3 regions of the Nonomuraea sp. NPDC001831 genome follow, and region 2 is predicted to be linked to each of the others. Evidence: riboswitches for the same ligand, from Rfam matches in the RefSeq annotation. Region 2 holds a riboswitch; each other region holds the start of a gene.
What was found. A riboswitch is a leader RNA that binds a small molecule or an ion and turns the genes downstream of it on or off. The one in region 2 is predicted to bind thiamine pyrophosphate.
Positions count from the first base shown of each region.

Region 1 (6,502 bases), on a different contig from region 2:
CGAGGTCGACTCCAGCACGGGCGCGTTCGACATGCTCTCGCTGGGGCTGGCGATGGGCGACAGCCCGGTCACGACCGTGGTGCCGTTCGGCGGGAACGAGATCGTCGCCGGCGGCGGTGCGGCGGTCAAGTGGGACCGCCTCAAGGCGCTGGCCCTCTTCGACGCGCTGAAGGCCGACAAGCCGGTGCCGAAGGAGATCGTCGACGCCGGTTGACCCGCTTCCCGCGCAGGCGCGAGCCTCGCGGGAACAGCGGGGCCCGGCTCAGGACGTGGTGGCGGCGACGACCGCGGCGGTGGAGGCGGTGGCGGCGATGGCCGCGGTGATGGCGGCGATCGTCTTGGCGACCGCCTGGCCGGCCCACTCGCCCTCGGCGATCTCCTTGACGCGCTTGCGGTCGGCGCCGGGGAAGGCTTTGCGGTCGAGCTTCGCCGCGTGCATGATCGCGATGAGCGTGGCGGTGCGCTCGTCGGGGTCGGCGCCCGCGAGGACGGCCGTGACGCGTTCGCGCACGTCGGCCTCCACCTGGGGGTCCGCCTCCGGCCACCGCGTGGTCGGGAAGACGCCCAGGACCCGGCCGCGCTCCTCGGCCAGCACGCCCGCCTCGGCGAGCCTGGTGAGCAGGCGCCTGCGCAGCTTGTCCGACTGCAGCCGCTGCACCCACCACGCGGGCTTCCTGGCCTTGCCGTCCGCGGCCATGCGGGCGAGGGCGGCGTCGAGCTCGGCGTCGCCCAGCGGGGTGGGGTCCTTGACCGTCACCTTGTCGTCGGCCAGCTCGACGCGGCCCGCGGCGGCCAGCTCGGCGAGGATCGCGCCGCCGAGCGCGGGGTCGAGCTGCACGCCCCCGATGAGCTGCTTGCCTTCTGCCTCGTCGTGGGCGAGGAGGAGGAGTTCTTCGGCAATCGTCACGGTCATGTCCCGACACTAACCTCCCAGCATGAGCATTTCGGAAAGACTTCACGCGATCGGCCGGCCCTTGCTCCAGGCGCAGCTCGACCATCCCACGGTGGCCGGCATCGGGCGCGGCGACCTGGCCGAGCCGGTCTTCCGGTCCTGGCTGGAGCAGGACTACCTGTACCTGCTCGACTACGTGCGGGTGTTCTCCAGGCTGGCCTGGCAGGCGCCGGACGGGCATCTGGGCGACCTGGTGGATCTGGCGTACTCGACGTACCACGACGAACTGCGTCTGCATCGGTCGTTGTCGGCGGAGTTCGGGGCCGATCTTGACAATGCGGTGAAGGGGCCGGCGTGTGCGGCGTACACGGCGTTCCTGCTGGAGGCGGCGGGGTCGTACGGGGAGGGGTTGGCGGCGCTTTATCCGTGTATGTGGGGATATTCGAGTCTTGGGAAGATCCTCGCCGAGAACCCGCCCGCCGAGCCGCGCTACCGGGCCTGGGTGGACACCTACGCCGACCCGGCGTTCGCGGCGCTGACCGTACGGATCGGGCAGATGATCGACGAGGCCGACCCCGACCCCGTACGGGCGGAGGCGCTGTTCGCCGAGGGCATGGCACACGAGCTCGCCTTCTGGGACGTGCCGTAGTCGCGTGCCGGTCCGGTACGCGCCATACCCTGGGGGCATGCCGGAACTTCCCGAGGTGGAGTCGCTCACCAACTTCCTGCGCGAGCGGGCGGTCGGCCGCTCGATCGCCGGCGTCGACGTCGTCGGCTTCCAGGCGCTCAAGACGTTCGACCCGCCGGTCACCGCGCTCGGCGGGCTCACCGTCACGGGCGTGTCGAGGCACGGCAAGTTCATCGACCTCGACTGCGACGGCCTGCACCTGATCATCCATCTGGCCCGCGCCGGCTGGCTGCGCTGGCGCGACGACCTGACCGGCGCGCGGCCAGTGCGGCCGGGCAAGGGGCCGCTGGCCGTACGCGTACGGCTGGCGCCCGACGACGACGGCCTGGCCCCCGGGTTCGAGCTGACCGAGGCCGGCACGCAGAAACGGCTGGCCGTCTACGTCACCGACAAACCGGAGGACGTGCCCGGCGTCGCCGCCCTGGGCCCCGACCCGCTCGACGACGCCTTCACCGTCGAGGCGCTCAAGCGCATCGTGGGCGGCAACCGCACCCAGATCAAGGGGCTGCTGCGCGACCAGAAGGTGATCGCGGGCATCGGCAACGCCTACTCCGACGAGGTGCTGCACGCGGCGAGGATGTCGCCGTTCAAGATCGCTGGGACGCTGACCGACGCGCAGATCGCCGACCTGCACGAGGCCATCGTGACGACGTTGCGCGACGCCGTCGAACGGGCGCACGGGCTGGCCGCCAAAGACCTCAAGGCGGAGAAGAAGTCCGGGCTGCGCGTGCACAACCGGGCCGGCCAGCCGTGCGACGTGTGCGGCGACACGATCCGCGAGGTGTCCTTCGCCGACTCCGCGCTCCAGTACTGCCCGACCTGCCAGACGGGCGGCAAGCCGCTGGCCGACCGGCGGATGTCGCGCCTGCTCAAGTAGGGTCCCGGGCGCGGGATGATGGAGGCATGACCGTTCCAGAGATCGACGTCACCGCCGTTCCCGACGACGCCTACCTGCTCGACGTCCGCGAGCAGGACGAATGGCTCGCCGGCCACGCCCCCGAGGCCGTGCACATCCCGATGTCGCAGATCCAGGGCCGGGTCGAGGAGGTGCCCGCCGACCGCACGGTCTACGTGGTGTGCCGGGTCGGCGGCCGGTCGATGCAGGTCACGGCGTGGCTCAACCAGCTCGGGCGCGACGCCGTCAACGTGGGCGGCGGCATGCAGTCGTGGGAGTTCGCGCGCCGTCCGATGGTCAGCGAGACCGGGCAGGATCCTTTCGTGGCCTGAATGCCCCACTGTGGCGGTTCCGCCGCCATTGAGGCATGATGAGGGCGCCAACTGCATAGTCGCGGGAGCTCGGGGTGCCGGGCTGAGAGGGCAGCAACACAGCCGCTGCCGACCGCCTGAACCTGTCCGGGTAATGCCGGCGTAGGGAGTGTGCGATGACGCATGTCGTCGACGAAGTTCCGCTGACCCTTGACGGCGCGCCCCCCAAGACCCTCGGCGTCCTCGACCAAGGCGCGCTCTGGGCCAACCTCGGTGTCAGCCTCCTCGGCTTCTCCGGCGCGCTCGTCCTGATCGACCCTCTGGGCAACGCGCCGCTCAGCCTGGTGGCCGCGCTCACGGCCGCCGTGGTCGGCAGCCTCATCGGCACGGCCATGGTCGGCCTGTCGGCCATCCCCGGCACGCAGACCGGGCGGCCGGCGATGGTGCTGCTGCGCGGGCTGTTCGGGGCCAAGATGTCGTACGTCCCGTCCGTGCTGAACATCGTGCAGATGCTCGGCTGGGGGGCCTTCGAGCTCTGGGTGATCGCCAAGGCCGCGAATGCGATCTTCGGGAGCGTCCCGTACCAGGTGTGGGTGGTGGTGGCGGGGGTGCTGACCACCGCGCTCGCCGTCTGGCCGCTCGGATCGATCAGGCTGCTGCGCCGGTACGTGACCGCCGGCGTGATCGTGTCGCTGATCTGGTTCACCGTGTCGTTCCTGGGCGAGGCGCCGACGTACACGGGCGGGTCGTGGACGGCCTTCGCCCCGGCCGTCGACTACGTCATCGCCCTGTCGGTGTCGTGGGTGCCGATGGCCGCCGACTTCGCCAGGCACTCGCGGTCCAGCCGGGCCGCCTTCACCGGGGTCGTCGGCGGCTACACCGTCGCCCAGGTGGCCTGCCTGGCCCTCGGCGTGTACGCGGTGGCCATCGCGGGCGCCCAGGCGGTCGCGGCCGACGGCATGGTCGTCTTCCAGCCGTTCGTCGCGGCGCCGCTGGGCGCGCTGTTCTTCGGCATCCTGGTGCTGCGCGAGACCGACCAGTCCTTCGCCAATGTGTACTCCACCACCCTCTCGCTGCAGAACCTGATGCCGAAGGTCGACCGGCGGATCGTCTCCACCGCGATCGGCGTGCTCACCACCGCGATCGCCCTGGTCGTGGACGTCACCTCCTACGGCGCGTTCCTCGGGGTGATCGGCGCGGTGTTCGTGCCGATGTTCGCGGTGCTGGCCGTCGACTACTTCGTGCTCGGCGGCGCCGCCCGCTGGAACACCGCCGAGGACGCGCCCTCGCGCTGGCTGATGCTGCTGCCGTGGGCGCTGGGCTTCGCCGCCTACTGGTTCACCACCTCGACGCCCACGGTCGCCGGCTGGGACGGCTTCTGGGCGTCGGCCCGCGACGCCGTCGGCTTCACGCGGGAGCCGTGGATGAACGGCGCGCTCGGCGGCGCGCTGGTCGCGGCCCTGGTGACGCTGGTCGTCGGCGTGCTCGGCCGGCGCCGCTCAGCGGCCCGCTGAGGCCCGGCGTTCGACGTTGAGCAGGTGCTGCTTGGCGGCCACGCCTCCGGCGTAGTCGCCGAGCTCGCCGTCCTCACGGACCACCCGATGACAGGGCACGATCACGCACACGGGGTTGGCGCCGACCGCGTTGCCCACCGCGCGCAGGGCGCGCGGCCGCCCGATGCTCGCGCCGATCTCCTCGTACGTCGTGGTCGTGCCGTAGGGCACGGCCATGGTCTTCTGCAGCACGGTACGGGCGAACGGCGTGGCCAGCGCGAGGTCGACCGGCGTGGCGAAGGTGCGCAGCCGGCCGGAGAAGTACGCGTCGAGCTCCCGGCGCACCGGGTCGAGGCGGCGGGCGTCGGGCCCGATGAACGTGCCGACCTCCTTGGCCACCCGCTCGAACACGGTGTTCTCGGCCTCGAAACTGCAGGCCGCGATGCCCTTGCCGGTCACCGCGAGCACCAGCCTGCCCACCGCGCCGTCGTAGGTGCCGAACGCGATGTCCGGGGGCCCCTCGCCCTTGTAGGTGCTGGAGGTCACTCTCAGCAGGGCATCGAGGTCGCTGCTCGACATGCCGCTCACCCGTTTCAGCCACCGGAATCTTCGTGAGCGCAGCGTATCGGACGGATCGCCCGTCAGACCCACCACGCCACGTGCACTATGGAGGTGTGGGATACGCATGGGTCGGGAGTGACGAGGAGATCGCCCGCGCCGTGCTCGCCGGGTCCCCCAACGCCGTGGTGGCGCTCGACCGCGACCAGAGCGTGCTGGTCTGGAACGCGGCGGCCGAGCACCTGTTCGGCTGGACGGCGGCCGAGATGCTGGGTCGCCGGGCGCCGATCGTCCCCGACGAGCTGGCCGCCGAGCACAACGCGGTGCTGGAGCGCGTACGCACCGGGGGGCAGGTGTCGCTGCGCACCAAGCGCGTCCACAAGGACGGCAGGCCGCTCGACCTGCGCGTGGACATCAACGCCCTGCGCATGGGCAACTCCGTGGTCGGCTACGTCCTGGCCCACCATCCCGCGCGGGCCGACGAGGTCGCCGGGCTGCGCATGGAACGCCGGGCCAGGCTGGTGCGCCGGCTCACCGACGTGGTCGGCGACATCAACTCGGAGCTGGAGCTGCCGGCCGTGCTCGACCGCATCTCGGCCAGCCTCACCGAGCTCACGGGCGCGGACGCGGGCGGGTTCGTGCTGATCGAGGGGGAGCGGCTGCGGCTGGTCAGCACGTACCGGCTGCCGGAGACGCTCAGGGGCACCACCACCGGCCTGCGGACGAGCCTGGTGGACAAACTCTTACGCACGGGCAAGACCGTCATGCTGGAGTCCCAGGGGCTCGGCGACCTGGTGTGGGCCAGCCTCGACGGGCTGCACACGATCGCGCTCGGCCTGGCCGCGGTCGGCGGCCGCCCCTACGGCGCCCTCTACGCGCTGTTCGCCGGGCCCGCCCCCGGCCACCTGGAGCTGGAGCTGCTGGAGCTGCTGGCCGGGCACGCCGGCATCGCGGTCGGCAACGCGGTGGCCTACCAGGAGGCGGTGCGGCAGCGGGCGCACGAGCGGGCCGTGTTCGACGCCAGCGCCGACGGCATCGCCGTGCTGGACGACGCCGGCCGGGTCGTGCGCTGGAACCCCGCCGCGGCCGAGCTGACCGCCTTCCCCGCCGACGCGGTGATCGGCGGTCCGCCGCCGTTCCCGCTGCCCAGCCCCGGCGAGAAGCTCACCTTCCAGATGGAGAACGGCCGCTGGCTCGACGTGGTGAGCGCGCGGATCGAGGAGACCGGCGAGATCGTCATCGACTTCCGCGACGTCACCCAGGCCAAGGAGCTGGAGGAGGCCAAGGACCTCTTCCTGGCCACGACCAGCCACGAGCTGCGCACGCCGATCACGATCGTGCGCGGGTTCGCCGGCACGCTCGACGCGCGCTGGGACAAGATGAGCGACGCGGAACGCCGGTCGGCCGTGCACACGATCGCCGAGCGGGCCGGATCACTGGGCCAGCTCATGGACCACCTGCTGCTGGGGGCCAGGGCGGGTGCGGACGAGCTGGCCGTCCGGATCGAGGCGTTCGATCTCGCGGCCCGCATCCACGCGGCCACGCTCGGCCTCCCCGTGTTGTCCGACCGCCACCGCGTCGAAGTGCGCATCCCGGACGACTTGCCGCCGGTGCTGGGGGACGCCCTGGCAACCGACATCGTTCTGGGGCAATTGCTGGAGAACG
Region 1 covers NZ_JBIATU010000007.1:46,120-52,621, forward strand. The annotation lists gene ACFYYW_RS23240 (LCP family protein) at 1-214, shown strand, start outside; gene ACFYYW_RS23245 (GPP34 family phosphoprotein) at 263-913, opposite strand; gene ACFYYW_RS23250 (TenA family protein) at 936-1,541, shown strand; gene ACFYYW_RS23255 (Fpg/Nei family DNA glycosylase) at 1,579-2,457, shown strand; gene ACFYYW_RS23260 (rhodanese-like domain-containing protein) at 2,484-2,807, shown strand; TPP riboswitch at 2,859-2,972, shown strand; gene ACFYYW_RS23265 (purine-cytosine permease family protein) at 2,963-4,300, shown strand; gene ACFYYW_RS23270 (methylated-DNA--[protein]-cysteine S-methyltransferase) at 4,286-4,858, opposite strand; gene ACFYYW_RS23275 (ATP-binding protein) at 4,954-6,502, shown strand, end outside.
Region 1: linked by a shared signal. The riboswitch ahead of ACFYYW_RS23265 (purine-cytosine permease family protein) and the one ahead of thiC (phosphomethylpyrimidine synthase ThiC) in region 2 are both predicted to bind thiamine pyrophosphate.

Region 2 (6,502 bases):
GGCTGCGCGACCCCGAGCGGCACTTCGGTCCGCAGCGTGACGGCGATCTCGTACGCGACGGCGTCTGTTCGTTGTTCATCGCCGAGAAGCTGGGCGTGAGCCGGCCCACGTGCGGCGAGCATCTCAAGGTGCTGGCCCAGGCGGGGCTGATCCGGGGCACGAAGATCAAGCAGTGGGTGTTCTACCAGCGCGACGAAGGCCGGATCGCCGAGGCCAAGGAGATGTTGAGCAGTGACTGGTGACGCGGCTGACGCCTACGAACGTCCCGACGCCGACGGAGGTCCCGATGCCGCCAGAGGTTTCGAGGTCGCCGAAGGCCCTGAGGGCGACCGGCGGCCGGACGCCTATGAGCGTCTGATCGCCGAGCTCGATGCCGGCGGGGCGCGGTACCGGGTGATCGACCATCCGGCAGAGGGGCGTACCGAGCAGGTGAGCGCCCTGCGCGGGCACGGTGTCGAGCAGGCGGCCAAGTGCCTGATCGTGATGGTCAAGATCGGCAAGAAGCGCACCCGGCACGTGCTGGCCGTCGTGCCGGGGGACGCGCGGCTGGATCTGCAGGCGGTCAAGGGGCTGCTGGAGGGCACGTACGTGGCCTTCGCCGACAAGGACCGGGCCGAGGAACTGGCGGGCAGCGTCAGCGGGACGGTGTTGCCGTTCAGCTACGACCCCCGTCTCGAGCTGGTGGTCGATCCTTCGCTGCTGGAGCTGCCGGAGATCTACTTCAACGCCGCGCGCCTCGACCGCTCCCTGGCGCTCGCCACCGACGACTACGTACGGCTGGCCGCGCCCCGCGTGGCCGGCATCGTGGCGGCGGCGGTGCCGTCCGCCGGTTAGCCACCGGCGGACGCCCGGGGCGACCGGGGGCACATGCGGGTGCAGGTGAGGGGGCGGTCCAGGAGGACGGGCGCGGGCGGGGGAGACGGCGAAGGCCGTGACCTGGGGAAACGTCCTCTAGGCGGAGGTGGCCTTCACGATCGCGAGCGGGCCGGGCGCGTGGTGCAGCATGGCCTGGCTGACCGAGCCGATGAGCATGCCCTTCAGCGTGCCGTGGCCCCGGCTGCCGACGACCAGCAGGTCGGCCCCGGCCGCCACCTCGCGCAGCACCTCGACGGGATGGCCGTGCACGACGTCCTCGATCACCTCCACCCCGGGATGGCATTGCCGGGGTATGGCGAGGAAGGTCCGCAGGGCCTCGCGGGTCTCGCGTTCGGCCTCCGGATCGGCGGGCCCGAAACCCGAGGGGCGCGGCCAGGCGAAGGCCTCCACCGCGCGCAGCCTGGCGCCGCGCAGCTCGGCCTCGGCGAAGGCGAACTTCAGCGCGCGCAGGCTGCCCTCGGAACGGTCGACGCCGACCACCAGCTCACCGCGCGGAACGGCCGGCGGGTCGCGGACCAGGACGACGTCCGTCTGGGCGTGCGCGGCCACCCCGTGGGCGACCGAGCCGAGCAGCAGCCCGCGTACGCCGCCCAGGCCACGACTGCCGACGACGAGCAGGTCGGCCTCTTCGGCGGTCTTGATCAGCGCGGCGCGGGGATCGCCGGGCACGAGTTCCGTGGTCACCTCGGCGCCCAGTTCGCGGGCCCGCCCTTCGGCGGCCGCGAGCACCTCCTTGGCGCCGTCGCGCATCCACTTGCCCACCTCCGCGTACCGGCCGGAGATGGGACGGCAGACCCAGTCGGGCACCACGTGGGCCACGGTCAGCGACACCCCGCGCAGCACTGCCTCCTTGGCGGCCCAGTCGACGGACAGCAGTCCGGTCGGCGAGCCGTCGACACCTGCGACGATCATGGTCAGGCCACGTAACATTCCACTTCGGCGCGGCGATAGGCCAAGCCCTGTCTGGTGGACTCGTCGATGCACGCGCGCTCGGCCTTGCTGAGGAGCAGTTCGCCGCAGACCGTCACGCCGGAGTACGTCCGGCAGTCGAGTGAACGGTTGCGCCGGCCGATACGGTAGTTGTCCTTGACCGCCTGCCTGCACTTCTGGCGCAGGGCCTGTGTGTCGGCGTAGCGGCACTGGGCGGTCAGCGTCCGGTATTGCTGCTTGCTCACTTCCTGCTGCTCGATGCCGTCCCCAGAGGCGGCAGCCGGTCCGATCGTGGTGAGAGCCACGATCGCGGCCACAGCGGCGATCTTCATCATAGTTCCCCTGAGGGAGTCCGTACCGCCAGGGGCGATCGCCAAACCTTGGGGTGATCGCCATGCTGACGCTCCGGTGCGACGAGCCCGTCCCCGGTTGGGAAGGACACGTCCTGCCGATCGGCAACGGAGCGCTCGGCGCGTGCGTGTTCGGGGCGCTTGCGACCGAGCGCGTCCAGCTCGACGAGAAGCCGTTGCGGACCGGCGGTCCGGGCAGCGCCGGAGTCGGGCGGATCCGGCAACTGGCCGACGGACCGTCCCGGCGCTCCGGACGCCGTACGGCGGGTCATCGACGAGCGGGGTTCGACGGCGCCGGAGGAGGTGGCCGCGAGGTGGCCGCGATCCTGGGAAACCCGTCCTACAGCACGGTGAAATTTCGCCTCCTCCCCGGCGCGCGCCATCGTCGGCAGCCTGAGGGCGCGACTTCTGGGACCGGTGGGGTTCATGTTGCGCGTTGGCACCGCGCATGACGGCGGTGAGGACGAGGTGACGGCCGAGGCCGGACGGCTGACCTGGGCGGACGGCGTGCCGGTCGAGGTCAGGTCAGCGTCGGCGCGCGGCGGGACCGCGCGGCTGCGCGGCCCCGGGTTCGCACTCGCCCTGGAGACCAGGCCAGAGGAGAGCTCACCCCGGAGACCGGGCGAGAGGAGAGCTCGCCCTGGAGACCAGGGCAGGGGGGAGCGCGCTCTGGGGGCCAGGCCAGAGGAGAGCTCGCCCTGGAGACCAGACCAGGGGAGAGCTCGACCTGGGGGGACTAGGGCAGGGGGGAGCTGCGCGCTGTCGCCAGCACGCTGAACCACGTGCGGTGGGTGACGTTCGTCTCGTGCCAGGCGACCGCGAACCCGGCCGCGTCCAGCACCGCGAGCAGGTCGCCCGCGTCGCGGTGGACGAACCAGCGCTCGTACTCCGTCCGGTACGGCACCGGCTCCCAGCCCTCGTTGTCGCCCAGGGCGGTGATCAGCGCGAGCACCCCGCCGGGGCGCAGCGCCGCGTGCCAGGCGCGCAGCGTCGCCTCGGTCTGCTCGGACGGCACGTGCACGAGGGCCGCGGCCGACCAGACGCCGTCCAGGGACGCCGGCGACAGCGGCGGCCGCCGCAGATCGCCCAGGACGGTGGGCACGCCGCGCCCGGTGGCGAGCCTGGCCATCTCGAGCGACAGGTCCACGGCCACGGTGGTCAGGCCGCGTCCGGCGAACCAGGCCGACTCGCGCCCCGGGCCGCATCCCAGGTCGGCGACCGTGGCGCCGGCGGGCAGGGCTGAGACGAACCGGTCGCGGAAGCCCGCGACCGAGGGTGACGGATCGGCGACCTGCTCGTCGTACTGGCGCGCGATGCGGTCGTAGGTGGCGGTCGTGTGCGCAATGGGATCAGACATCCCCTTGATCCTGCCACGCGCGGGGTTATGATCGCGGTGACCAACGCGGGAGCCCGGTGCGGACCGGGCTGAGAGGACGGCTGTCAGCCGCCGACCGCCAGAACCTGCTCCGGATAATGCCGGCGAAGGGAGTTTGCGCGATGAGCGACGCGCGCTTTTCCAAGATCCACATCGGTGACCTTCAGGTGCCGATGCGCGAGGTCAGGCTGTCGAACGGCACGTCGGTGCGGCTCTACGACACCTCGGGGCCGTCGCGCACCGACCGCTCGGCGTGGGGGTCGCCGGTCACCCAGCTCGGCGCCGCGCGGCGCGGCGTGGTGACCAAGGAGATGGAGTTCGTGGCCGTCCGGGAGGGGATGGCCCCCGAGTTCGTCCGGCAGGAGGTCGCGGCCGGGCGGGCGGTCATCCCCGCCAACGTCAACCATCCCGAGTCCGAGCCGATGGCGATCGGCCGGAACTTCCTGGTCAAGATCAACGCCAACATCGGCAACTCCGCCGTCACCTCCTCGATCGAGGAGGAGGTCGAGAAGATGACCTGGGCCACCCGGTGGGGCGCCGACACCGTCATGGACCTGTCCACCGGGCCGAACATCCACGAGACCCGCGAGCAGATCATCCGCAGCTCGCCCGTCCCGGTCGGGACCGTGCCCGTCTACCAGGCGCTGGAGAAGGTGGGCGGGCGTCCGGAGGCGCTGTCGTGGGAGGTCTACCGCGACACCCTGATCGAGCAGTGCGAGCAGGGCGTCGACTACGTGACGGTGCACGCGGGCGTGCGGCTGGCGCACGTCCCGCTGACCGCCCGCCGCAGGACCGGGATCGTCTCGCGCGGGGGCTCGATCATGGCCGCCTGGTGCCTGGCGCACCACCGCGAGAGCTTCCTGTACGAGCACTTCGACGAGATGTGCGCCCTGCTGGCCCGCTACGACGTGACGTTCTCGCTGGGCGACGGGCTGCGCCCCGGGTCGATCGCGGACGCCAACGACGAGGCCCAGTTCGCCGAGCTGCGCACCCTGGGCGAGCTGACCAAGATCGCGCACGCGCACGACGTGCAGGTGATGATCGAGGGCCCCGGCCACGTGCCCATGCACAAGATCAAGGAGAACGTCGACCTGCAGCGCGAGCTCTGCGACGACGTGCCCTTCTACACCCTCGGGCCGCTCGTCACCGACATCGCCCCCGGCTACGACCACATCACCTCGGGCATCGGCGCCGCCATGATCGCCTGGTACGGCACCGCCATGCTCTGCTACGTCACCCCCAAGGAGCACCTCGGCCTGCCCAACCGCGACGACGTCAAGACCGGCGTGATCACGTACAAGATCGCGGCGCACGCGGCGGACCTGGCCAAGGGGCACCCGCAGGCCCAGGCGTGGGACGACGCCCTGTCGGACGCCCGGTTCGAGTTCCGCTGGGAGGACCAGTTCGACCTGTCGCTCGACCCGGACACCGCCCGCGCCTTCCACGACGAGACCCTGCCGGCCGCACCCGCCAAGACCGCGCACTTCTGCTCGATGTGCGGCCCGAAGTTCTGCTCGATGAAGCTCAGCCACGAGGTGCGGGCGGGCATGGCCGACAAGGCGGCCGAGTTCCTCGGGAAGGGCGGCTCGATCTACCTCTGATCTCGGTGGAGGCCCCGGGCCGGCCCGTGCGGTCAGCCCGGGAGCGTCTCGCCGCCGATCGGGGCCAGCACCTCGCCCGTGTAGTACGAGGACAGCCGGTCGGCGGCGAAGAACACGTACGAAGGGGCGATCTCGTCGGGGTCGGCGGCCCGCTTCATGGGCACCTGCGCGCCGAACTTCTCCACTTTCTCCTCCGGCATCGTGGCCGGGATCAGCGGCGTCCAGACCGGGCCGGGGGCGACGGCGTTGATCCTGATGCCGCGCTCGACCAGGTTCTGGGCCATGGAGTAGGTGAAGGCGTTGATCGCGCCCTTCGTCGCGGCGTAGTCGATGAGGGTCTTGTTGCCGCGCAGGCCGTTGATCGAGGAGGTGTTCACGATCGCGCTGCCCTCCCGCAGGTGCGGCAGCGCGGCCTTGGTGACGCGGTAGTAGCTGTGGATGTTGACCGCGAACGTGTGCTCCCACTGCTCGTCCGTCAGCTCCTCCAGGGAGTCGACCGGCGCCTGGTAGGCCACGTTGTTGACCAGGACGTCCAGGCCGCCCAGCTCGGAGACCGCCTGCTCCACGACCGTCGCGCAGTGGTCGCGGTCGCCCAGGTCGCCGGGCAGCAGCACGCAGCGCCGTCCCTCCTGCTCGACCAGGCCGCGGGTGTGGTTGGCGTCGTCGTGCTCGTCGAGGTAGGCGATGGCGACGTCCGCGCCCTCCTTGGCGAACGCCACCGCGACCGCCCGGCCGATGCCCGAGTCACCGCCGGTGATCAGCGCCTTCTTGCCCGCCAGCAGGTTCCTGCCCTCGTAGCCGCGCATCTCGTCGCGCGGCTCGGGGGACATCTCGTCCGTACGGCCCGGGTACGGCTGGGTCTGGGGTGGTGGTGTCTCCGACATGTCCGGCGATCTTCCCTCGACGGGGTATCGGTAACGTCATGCTTCGCCCAGATCACCCCTTTTCGAAGGGCTGGGGCGGTCAGCCGGCGATGGCCGCGCGCCGGAACAGGTCCGCGGGCATCTCCTCGTCCAGCCTCCAGGTGACGGCCATCGGGCGTTCGCCCTTGTGCTCGACGTAGCGGGCCGTGCCGTGGAAGACGTACGGCTCGGGGTGACGAAGGTCGTTCTCCGTGCGTTCCCTGGTGAACAGCAGGACGTGGCTGCCGGTGCGCTCGTGCCTCTGGTAGCGCAGGCCGGTGGCCGACCCCGCCCCGGTCCGGTTCTGGGACTCCCAGTGGAACAGCTCCGGGGTCAGGGCGTAGTCGCGGTACATGGTCTGCGGGGAGAACTCCTTCTCGTTCTTGCGCAGGGTGACGAAGAGGGCGTCGCAGCGGGTGGCCGGGCACCACGCCACGCCCTCCCGCATGGTGGCGGGCACCGAACCGC
Region 2 covers NZ_JBIATU010000002.1:462,817-469,318, reverse strand. The annotation lists gene ACFYYW_RS07770 (winged helix-turn-helix domain-containing protein) at 1-242, shown strand, start outside; gene ACFYYW_RS07765 (YbaK/prolyl-tRNA synthetase associated domain-containing protein) at 232-834, shown strand; gene ACFYYW_RS07760 (universal stress protein) at 952-1,788, opposite strand; gene ACFYYW_RS07755 (hypothetical protein) at 1,791-2,141, opposite strand; gene ACFYYW_RS07750 (glycoside hydrolase N-terminal domain-containing protein) at 2,201-2,608, shown strand; gene ACFYYW_RS07745 (class I SAM-dependent methyltransferase) at 2,893-3,513, opposite strand; TPP riboswitch at 3,549-3,661, shown strand; gene thiC (phosphomethylpyrimidine synthase ThiC) at 3,654-5,132, shown strand; gene ACFYYW_RS07735 (SDR family oxidoreductase) at 5,165-6,016, opposite strand; gene ACFYYW_RS07730 (DUF3427 domain-containing protein) at 6,096-6,502, opposite strand, start outside.

Region 3 (6,502 bases), on a different contig from region 2:
CGGTGCGGTCAGGCGGTGCGGTCAGGCGGTGCGGTCAGGCGGTCGCGGCGACCGGCGTCAGGCGCTGGAACACCTCGCGCGAGGCGCTGGACCGGTTGAACGTGATGAAGTGGATGCCGGGCGCGCCCTCGTCGAGCAGCCGCTGGCACAGCTCCGCGCCGTGCTCGATGCCGAGCGCCCGCACCGCGGCCGGGTCGTCGGCGGCCGCCTCGAAGCGGGCCGCCACCTCGGCCGGGAACGGCGCCCCCGACAGCTGCTCCGACCGCGCGATCGTGCTCATCTGGGTGACCGGCATGATGCACGGGATGATCGGCGTGTCACAGCCCTGGGCCGCCACCCGGTCGCGCAGCCGCAGGTAGTCGTCGGCCTGGAAGAACATCTGGGTGATCGCGTAGTCGGCCCCCGCGCGGCACTTGCGCACGAAGTACTCGGTGTCGGACTCGATCGACGGCGAGCGCGGATGCTTGTACGGGAACGCCGCCACCCCGACGCAGAACTCGCCCGCCTGCCGGATGAGCCGCACCAGCTCCTCGGCGTAGAGCACGCCCTCGGGATGCCGCACCCACTCGGCGGTCGGGTCGCCGGGCGGGTCGCCGCGCACGGCCAGGATGTTGCGCACCCCCGCGTCGGCGAAGCGGCCGACCAGGTGGCGCAGCTCGCGCACGGAGTGGTTGACCGCCGTGAAGTGCGCCACAGGGGTGAGCGTGGTGTCGTGGGCCAGGCGCTCGACGATGTCGACCGTGCGGTCGCGGGTCGAGCCGCCGGCCCCGTAGGTGACCGAGACGAACGTGGGACGCAGGGACTCCAGCTCCCTGATCGCCTTCCACAGCTGCCGCTCGCCCTCGTCGGTCTTCGGCGGGAAGAACTCGAAGGAGAACGACCGGCCACCGGTGGCGAGCAGCTCACGGACGGTGGGGACACGATCGGGCAGGATGGAGGGTCGACCAAGCGCCATGGCCCAAGCGTACAGGCCGGTGTCCGGATCGGCCGCCCCTAGACCGGGGACCCGACCCCGAGTCCGCGCCCACTAGTCTCAAGGCATGACCACTGACGCCGCGAGCATGGACGCCCTGCGCACCCAGGTGGAGCGCGCCCTCGGGGAGTTCGTCGAACGGCAGCTGCCCGCCTCGGGCGACGCCGAGCTCGAACCGCTGCGCGCCGCCGCGGGCGACCTGCTGGCCGGCGGCAAGCGCCTGCGTCCCGCGTTCTGCTACTGGGGCTGGCGCGGAGCGGGCGGCACCGACGTGCCCGAGATCTTCACCGCCGCCGCGTCGCTGGAGCTGTTGCAGGCCAGCGCGCTCGTGCACGACGACGTGATGGACAAGAGCGACCTGCGCAGGGGCATGCCGGCCGCCCACCGCCGCTTCCAGTCCCTGCACGAGAAGGAGGGCTGGCACGGCTCGGCCGAGCAGTTCGGCGAGGGGGCCGCCATCCTGCTGGGCAACCTGCTGCTGGTGTGGTCGGGTGAGATGTGGCGCACCAGCGGCCTGCCGCCGGCGTCGCTGGCCGCCGCCCAGCCCGTCCACGACCACATGCGCACCGAGCTGATGTGCGGCCAGTACCTCGACCTGCTGGAGCAGGCCCACGGCGAGAACACCTTCGAGTCGGCCCTGCGGGTGGCGTTGTTCAAGAGCGGCAAGTACTCGGTGGAGCAGCCGCTCAGGCTCGGCCTGGTGCTCGCGGCCGGCGCGCTGGAGCCGTGGATGGACGAGCTGTGCACCGGCTACGGCCGCCGCGTCGGCATCGCCTTCCAGCTCAGGGACGACATCCTCGGCGTGTTCGGCGACCCGGCCCAGACCGGCAAGCCGGCCGGCGACGACCTGCGGGAGGGCAAGCGCACGATGCTGGTGGCCCGCACCCTGGCCGGGGCGCCTCCGCAGGCGGCCGCGACGGTGCGCAGGCTGCTCGGCGACCCCGCGCTCGACGAGAACGGGGTGCGCGCCCTGCGCGAGATCATCACCGACAGCGGCGCGCTGCGGGAATGCGAGGACCTGATCGCCGGCTATCTCGCCGACGCGCTGGCCGCGCTCGACGAGGCGCCGGTCACCGCCGAGTCGCGCACGGCGCTGACCGAGCTGGCCATCGCCGCGACGTCCCGCAAGACCTGACCCCGGGCCCCTCGTGGGGCCCCTCGTGCCCGCGGCCGGCCCGGGCGGCGCCGGCCTGGGCGGCCCGCTTCGGCGGGCGGCGTCGGTCTGGGCGGCCCGCTTCGGCAGGCGGGCTCGGCGCGGAGCGGCGGGCGCCCGTCGTGGACGGGCGCCCGGTCGTGTGTCAGGGGATCAGGCGTTCGGCGAACTCGGCGCGGTCAGGCGTTCGGCGAACTCGGCGCGGTCAGGCGTTTGGCGAACTCGGCCGCCGCCGCCCCCGGGTCCTCCGCGTCGGTGATCGCGCGTACGACCACCACGCGGCTCACGCCGTACGACATGACCTCGTCGAGGTTGGTGAGGTCGATGCCGCCGATCCCGAACCACGGCCGCGGCGCGGCCGACCCGGGGGCCGGTCCCAGCGAGGCCGCGTGCCGCAGCAGCGCCGGGCCGGGCGCGTGGCGGCCCGGCTTGGTCGGCGTGGGCCAGATCGGGCCGCAGCAGAAGTAGTCGACGCCCTCCTCCACGGCCGCGGCGGACGCCTCGGCGACGGAGTGGGTGGACCGGCCGATGACGATGTCGTCGCCGAGTATCTCTCGCGCGACCGTCACGGGAAGGTCGTCCTGCCCCAGGTGGAGCACGTCGGGCCGGGCGGCGAAGGCGATGTCCGCCCGGTCGTTGACGGCCAGCAGCTTGCCGTGCCGGTCGCAGGCGTCGCGGAAGACTTCCAGGAGCGCGAGTTCTTCGCGTGCCTCCAGGCCCTTCTCCCGCAGCTGGATGATGTCCACGCCGCCGGCCAGCACCGAGTCGAGGAACTCTGCCAGGTCGCCGCGGTCGCGGCGGCCGTCGGTGCAGAGATAGAGGCGGGCCTCAGAAACCGAGGGCCTGGGCACGCCGCTTGACCTCCGTGTGACGGCCGGCCTTGATCGCCTCGATGGGCGACCCCGGCAGGGACTCGTCTGGGGTGAAGAGCCAGCGCAGCGACTCGACGTCGTCGTAGCCGGCGTCCTGCAACACGGTCAGTGTGCCGGGCAGGCCCTTCATCACGTCCTTACCGTCGAGGAACACCGCGGGAACCTGTGGCCCGCCGCCGCCGCGGCGCACGCCGAGCAGCTTGTGGTCCTTGAGGAGTTGCTTGGCCCGCCCGATCGAGAGCTCGAGGCGTGAGGCCACTTCGGGGAGAGTGAGCCACTCGTCGACGAGCTGGTCGGTCTCCCGGTCGATCTGTGCAACAGAAAGCGTCACGAAACCACAACTACCACATGCCGTCCTTGCTCAAACAACACAATCCCGTAGGGGGACCTCTGGATCTACCAGGCGTTCTGTGTCGAGGCGGTGCCCGCCTTCGATGATCCTACGGCCCTGCACGTAGTCCCGGGGCCGGTCGACGGCGAGCACGGCGGCGAGGGTGTCGCCGGAGGTCAGCCAGACGGCCGACCACTTGCCCTCGGGCTCGCCCCGGTAGAGCAGGCGGTCGCCGGAGGGGTGGTGGCCGATGTACTGGACCATGTGGCCGAACTGCTCGGACCAGAAGTAGGGCGCCGGGTCGTAGACGGCCTCCTCCCCCAGCAGGGTCGCGGCGGCGACCTCGGGCGAGCCGAGCGCGGTGTCCCAGTGCTCGACGCGCAGGCGGACGCCGTAGCGGCGCGACCACCAGGCCGCGCAGTCGCCGGCGGCGACCACGTTCGGCATGGACGTGCGCAGGTGCTCGTCGGTGACGACGCCGTTGTGCAGGTCGATGTCGGAGCCGGCCAGCCATTCGACGGCCGGGCGCACGCCGATGCCGGTGACGACCACGTGCGCCTGGACGAACTCGCCGCCCACCAGCCGCACGCCGCCCTCGTCCACCTCGTCGACCATGGTGTTCAGGCGCAGGTCGATGCCGTCGTACCAGTGTCGCGTGCGGGCGCCGATCTCCGGGCCCACGGCGTTGGCCAGCGGGGCGGGGCCGGCCTCGATCACGGTCACCGAGCAGCCGGCCTTGCGCGCGGCGGTGGCGACCTCGGCGCCGATCCAGCCGGCGCCGATGATCGCCACGTGGGCCCCGGCCACCAGGCCGGCGCGCAGCTCGTGGGCATCGTCGAGGGTGCGCAGGACGTGCTGGGGGCCGTCGCCGGGCACGGTGATCGGCTCGGTGCCGGTGGCGATCACCAGGCCGTCGTAGCCGAGCTCGCCCTCGGTGGTCTCCACGACGCCCTCGCGCAGGGCCTTGGCGGTGACGCCCGGCCAGAAGTCGACCTCCAGCGCGTCGAGGTCGGCCTCCAGGAAGCTGGAGTCAGCCGCGCCTGACAGGACGGCCTTGGACAACGGCGGACGGTCGTAGGGCCGATGGCGCTCCTGGCCGATCAGCGTGATCCGTCCGGTGAAGCCGCGCCCGCGCAGCGCCTCCGCGCTGCGCAGCCCGGCCAGGCCCGCTCCCACCACTACGACATGGTTCACGTTCATGACCATAACGGGGGCGGTGCCGGCACGTCGCGCCGAGGCCGTAGGCTGGAGGCGCAAGACGCGCGGGAGTCCGGCCGTCACCGGGCTGAGAGGAAGGCTTGAGCGGGCCTTCGACCGCAAGACACCTGATCCGGATCATGCCGGCGAAGGGAGCGCGGATGAATGTGATCGTGGGCGGCGGGGTCGTCGGGTTGTCGATCGCCTGGCGGCTGGCCCGCGAGGGGCTGCCCGTCACGGTGGTCGACCCGGCCCCGGGACGCGGGGCGTCCTACGCGGCGGCCGGGATGCTGGCGCCCGTCAGCGAGGTCGCCTACACCGAGGAGCCGCTGCTGCGGCTGGGGGCCGCCTCGCTCCGGCGGTGGCCGTCCTTCGCCGCCGAACTGGCCGCCGACGCTGGGCTCGGCCCGGACCTCGGTGCGGGTCCTGGGGCAGGTCTCGGCACGGGGCTGAGTGGCGGTCCCGGTGGGGGGGCCGGTGGCGGGGCCGGGGAGGCGTTCGGGGGCGCGTTCGGGATGATCGGGCCGCAGGGGGCTGGCGGCCGGGCGCTCGACCTGCGCGCCGACGGCACACTCGACGTCGCCTTCGGGGCCGACGACCTCGCGGCGCTCGACGACCTGGCGGCGTTCATGGACAAGCTGGGGCTGCGGGTCGAGCGGCTGACCGGGCGCGAGTGCCGCCGTCTGGAGCCCATGCTGGCCCCTTCGGTGCGCGGGGGGCTGCTGGCCCCCGGTGACGCCTGGGTCGATCCGCGCCGGGTCACGGCAGCGCTGCTGGCCGCGCTCGACCGGCTGGGCGTGCCCGTGGTGCGGGCGCGGGTGACCGGACTGCTGCGCGACGACGACGCCGTTCCAGACGCCGTTCCAGACGCCGTGGCAGGCGCTGGGACCAGCCCTTGGAGCAGTTCCGGGACCGGCGGCGCTGTGACGGGGGTGCGGCTTGAGCCCGTGCCCGGTCAGCCTGAGCCGGCGGTGCGGGAGATCGCGGCCGAGCGGGTGGTGCTGGCCGCCGGGGCGTGGAGCGGGGAGCTGGCCGACGTGCCCGTCCGGCCGGTCAAGGGGCAGATCATGCGGTTGCGCTCGGCGCAGCCGCTGCTCGGGCGGTGCGTACGCGGGACGGTGCACGGCACGCCCGTCTACCTCGTCCCCAGGGGCGACGGCGAGCTGGTGCTCGGGGCGACCCAGGAGGAGCTGGGGTTCGACACCCGGGTGACCGCGGGCGGACTCTACGAGCTGCTGCGCGACGCCAGGGAGCTGGTGCCGGGCGTCACCGAGCTGGAGGTCGCCGACGTGGTCGCCGGGCTGCGTCCGGGCACCCCCGACAACCTGCCGATCATCGGGGCGGGCGAGGCTCCGGGGCTGGTGCTGGCGACCGGCCACCACCGGGGCGGGGTGCTGCTGGCCCCCCTCACGGCCGCCCTGGTCACGGCGGCGGTGCTGACACCGCCCGCGACGCCCCCGGCCGCGACGACGGCGCCCCCGGCAACGGCCCGGACAGGCACACAGACGGCGGCCCGGACTGCGGCCCAGACGGCGGTGCTCTCGACGAGGCTCTCGACGGGCGCGCAGCTTTCGGCGGGCGCGGGGATTCTGACGGGTGAGGAGGGCGAGCTGGCCGCGCTGTGCTCGCCCGCGAGATTTCGGGATATTTCATGATTGTGACGATCAACGGCGCCGCGCACGAGGTGGCCGACGGCACCACCGTGGCCCAGGCCGTACGGACGCTGACGACGGCCACCACCGGCGTGGCCGTGGCCGTGAACGACGAGGTGGTCACGCGGAGCTCGTGGGAGACGACGGCGCTCGGCGACCGCGACCGCGTCGAGGTGCTGACGGCGGTGCAGGGTGGATGAGCTGATCATCGCCGGGGAGAAGTTCGCCTCCCGGCTCATCATGGGCACCGGCGGCGCGCCCTCCCTGGACGTGCTCGACCAGGCCCTGGTCGCCTCGGGAACCGAGCTGACCACGGTGGCCATG
Region 3 covers NZ_JBIATU010000003.1:139,787-146,288, forward strand. The annotation lists gene metF (methylenetetrahydrofolate reductase [NAD(P)H]) at 35-955, opposite strand; gene ACFYYW_RS11615 (polyprenyl synthetase family protein) at 1,041-2,108, shown strand; gene thiE (thiamine phosphate synthase) at 2,306-2,977, opposite strand; gene ACFYYW_RS11625 (Rv2175c family DNA-binding protein) at 2,955-3,329, opposite strand; gene ACFYYW_RS11630 (FAD-dependent oxidoreductase) at 3,360-4,529, opposite strand; TPP riboswitch at 4,582-4,698, shown strand; gene ACFYYW_RS11635 (FAD-dependent oxidoreductase) at 4,688-6,181, shown strand; gene thiS (sulfur carrier protein ThiS) at 6,178-6,378, shown strand; gene ACFYYW_RS11645 (thiazole synthase) at 6,371-6,502, shown strand, end outside.
Region 3: linked by a shared signal. The riboswitch ahead of ACFYYW_RS11635 (FAD-dependent oxidoreductase) and the one ahead of thiC (phosphomethylpyrimidine synthase ThiC) in region 2 are both predicted to bind thiamine pyrophosphate.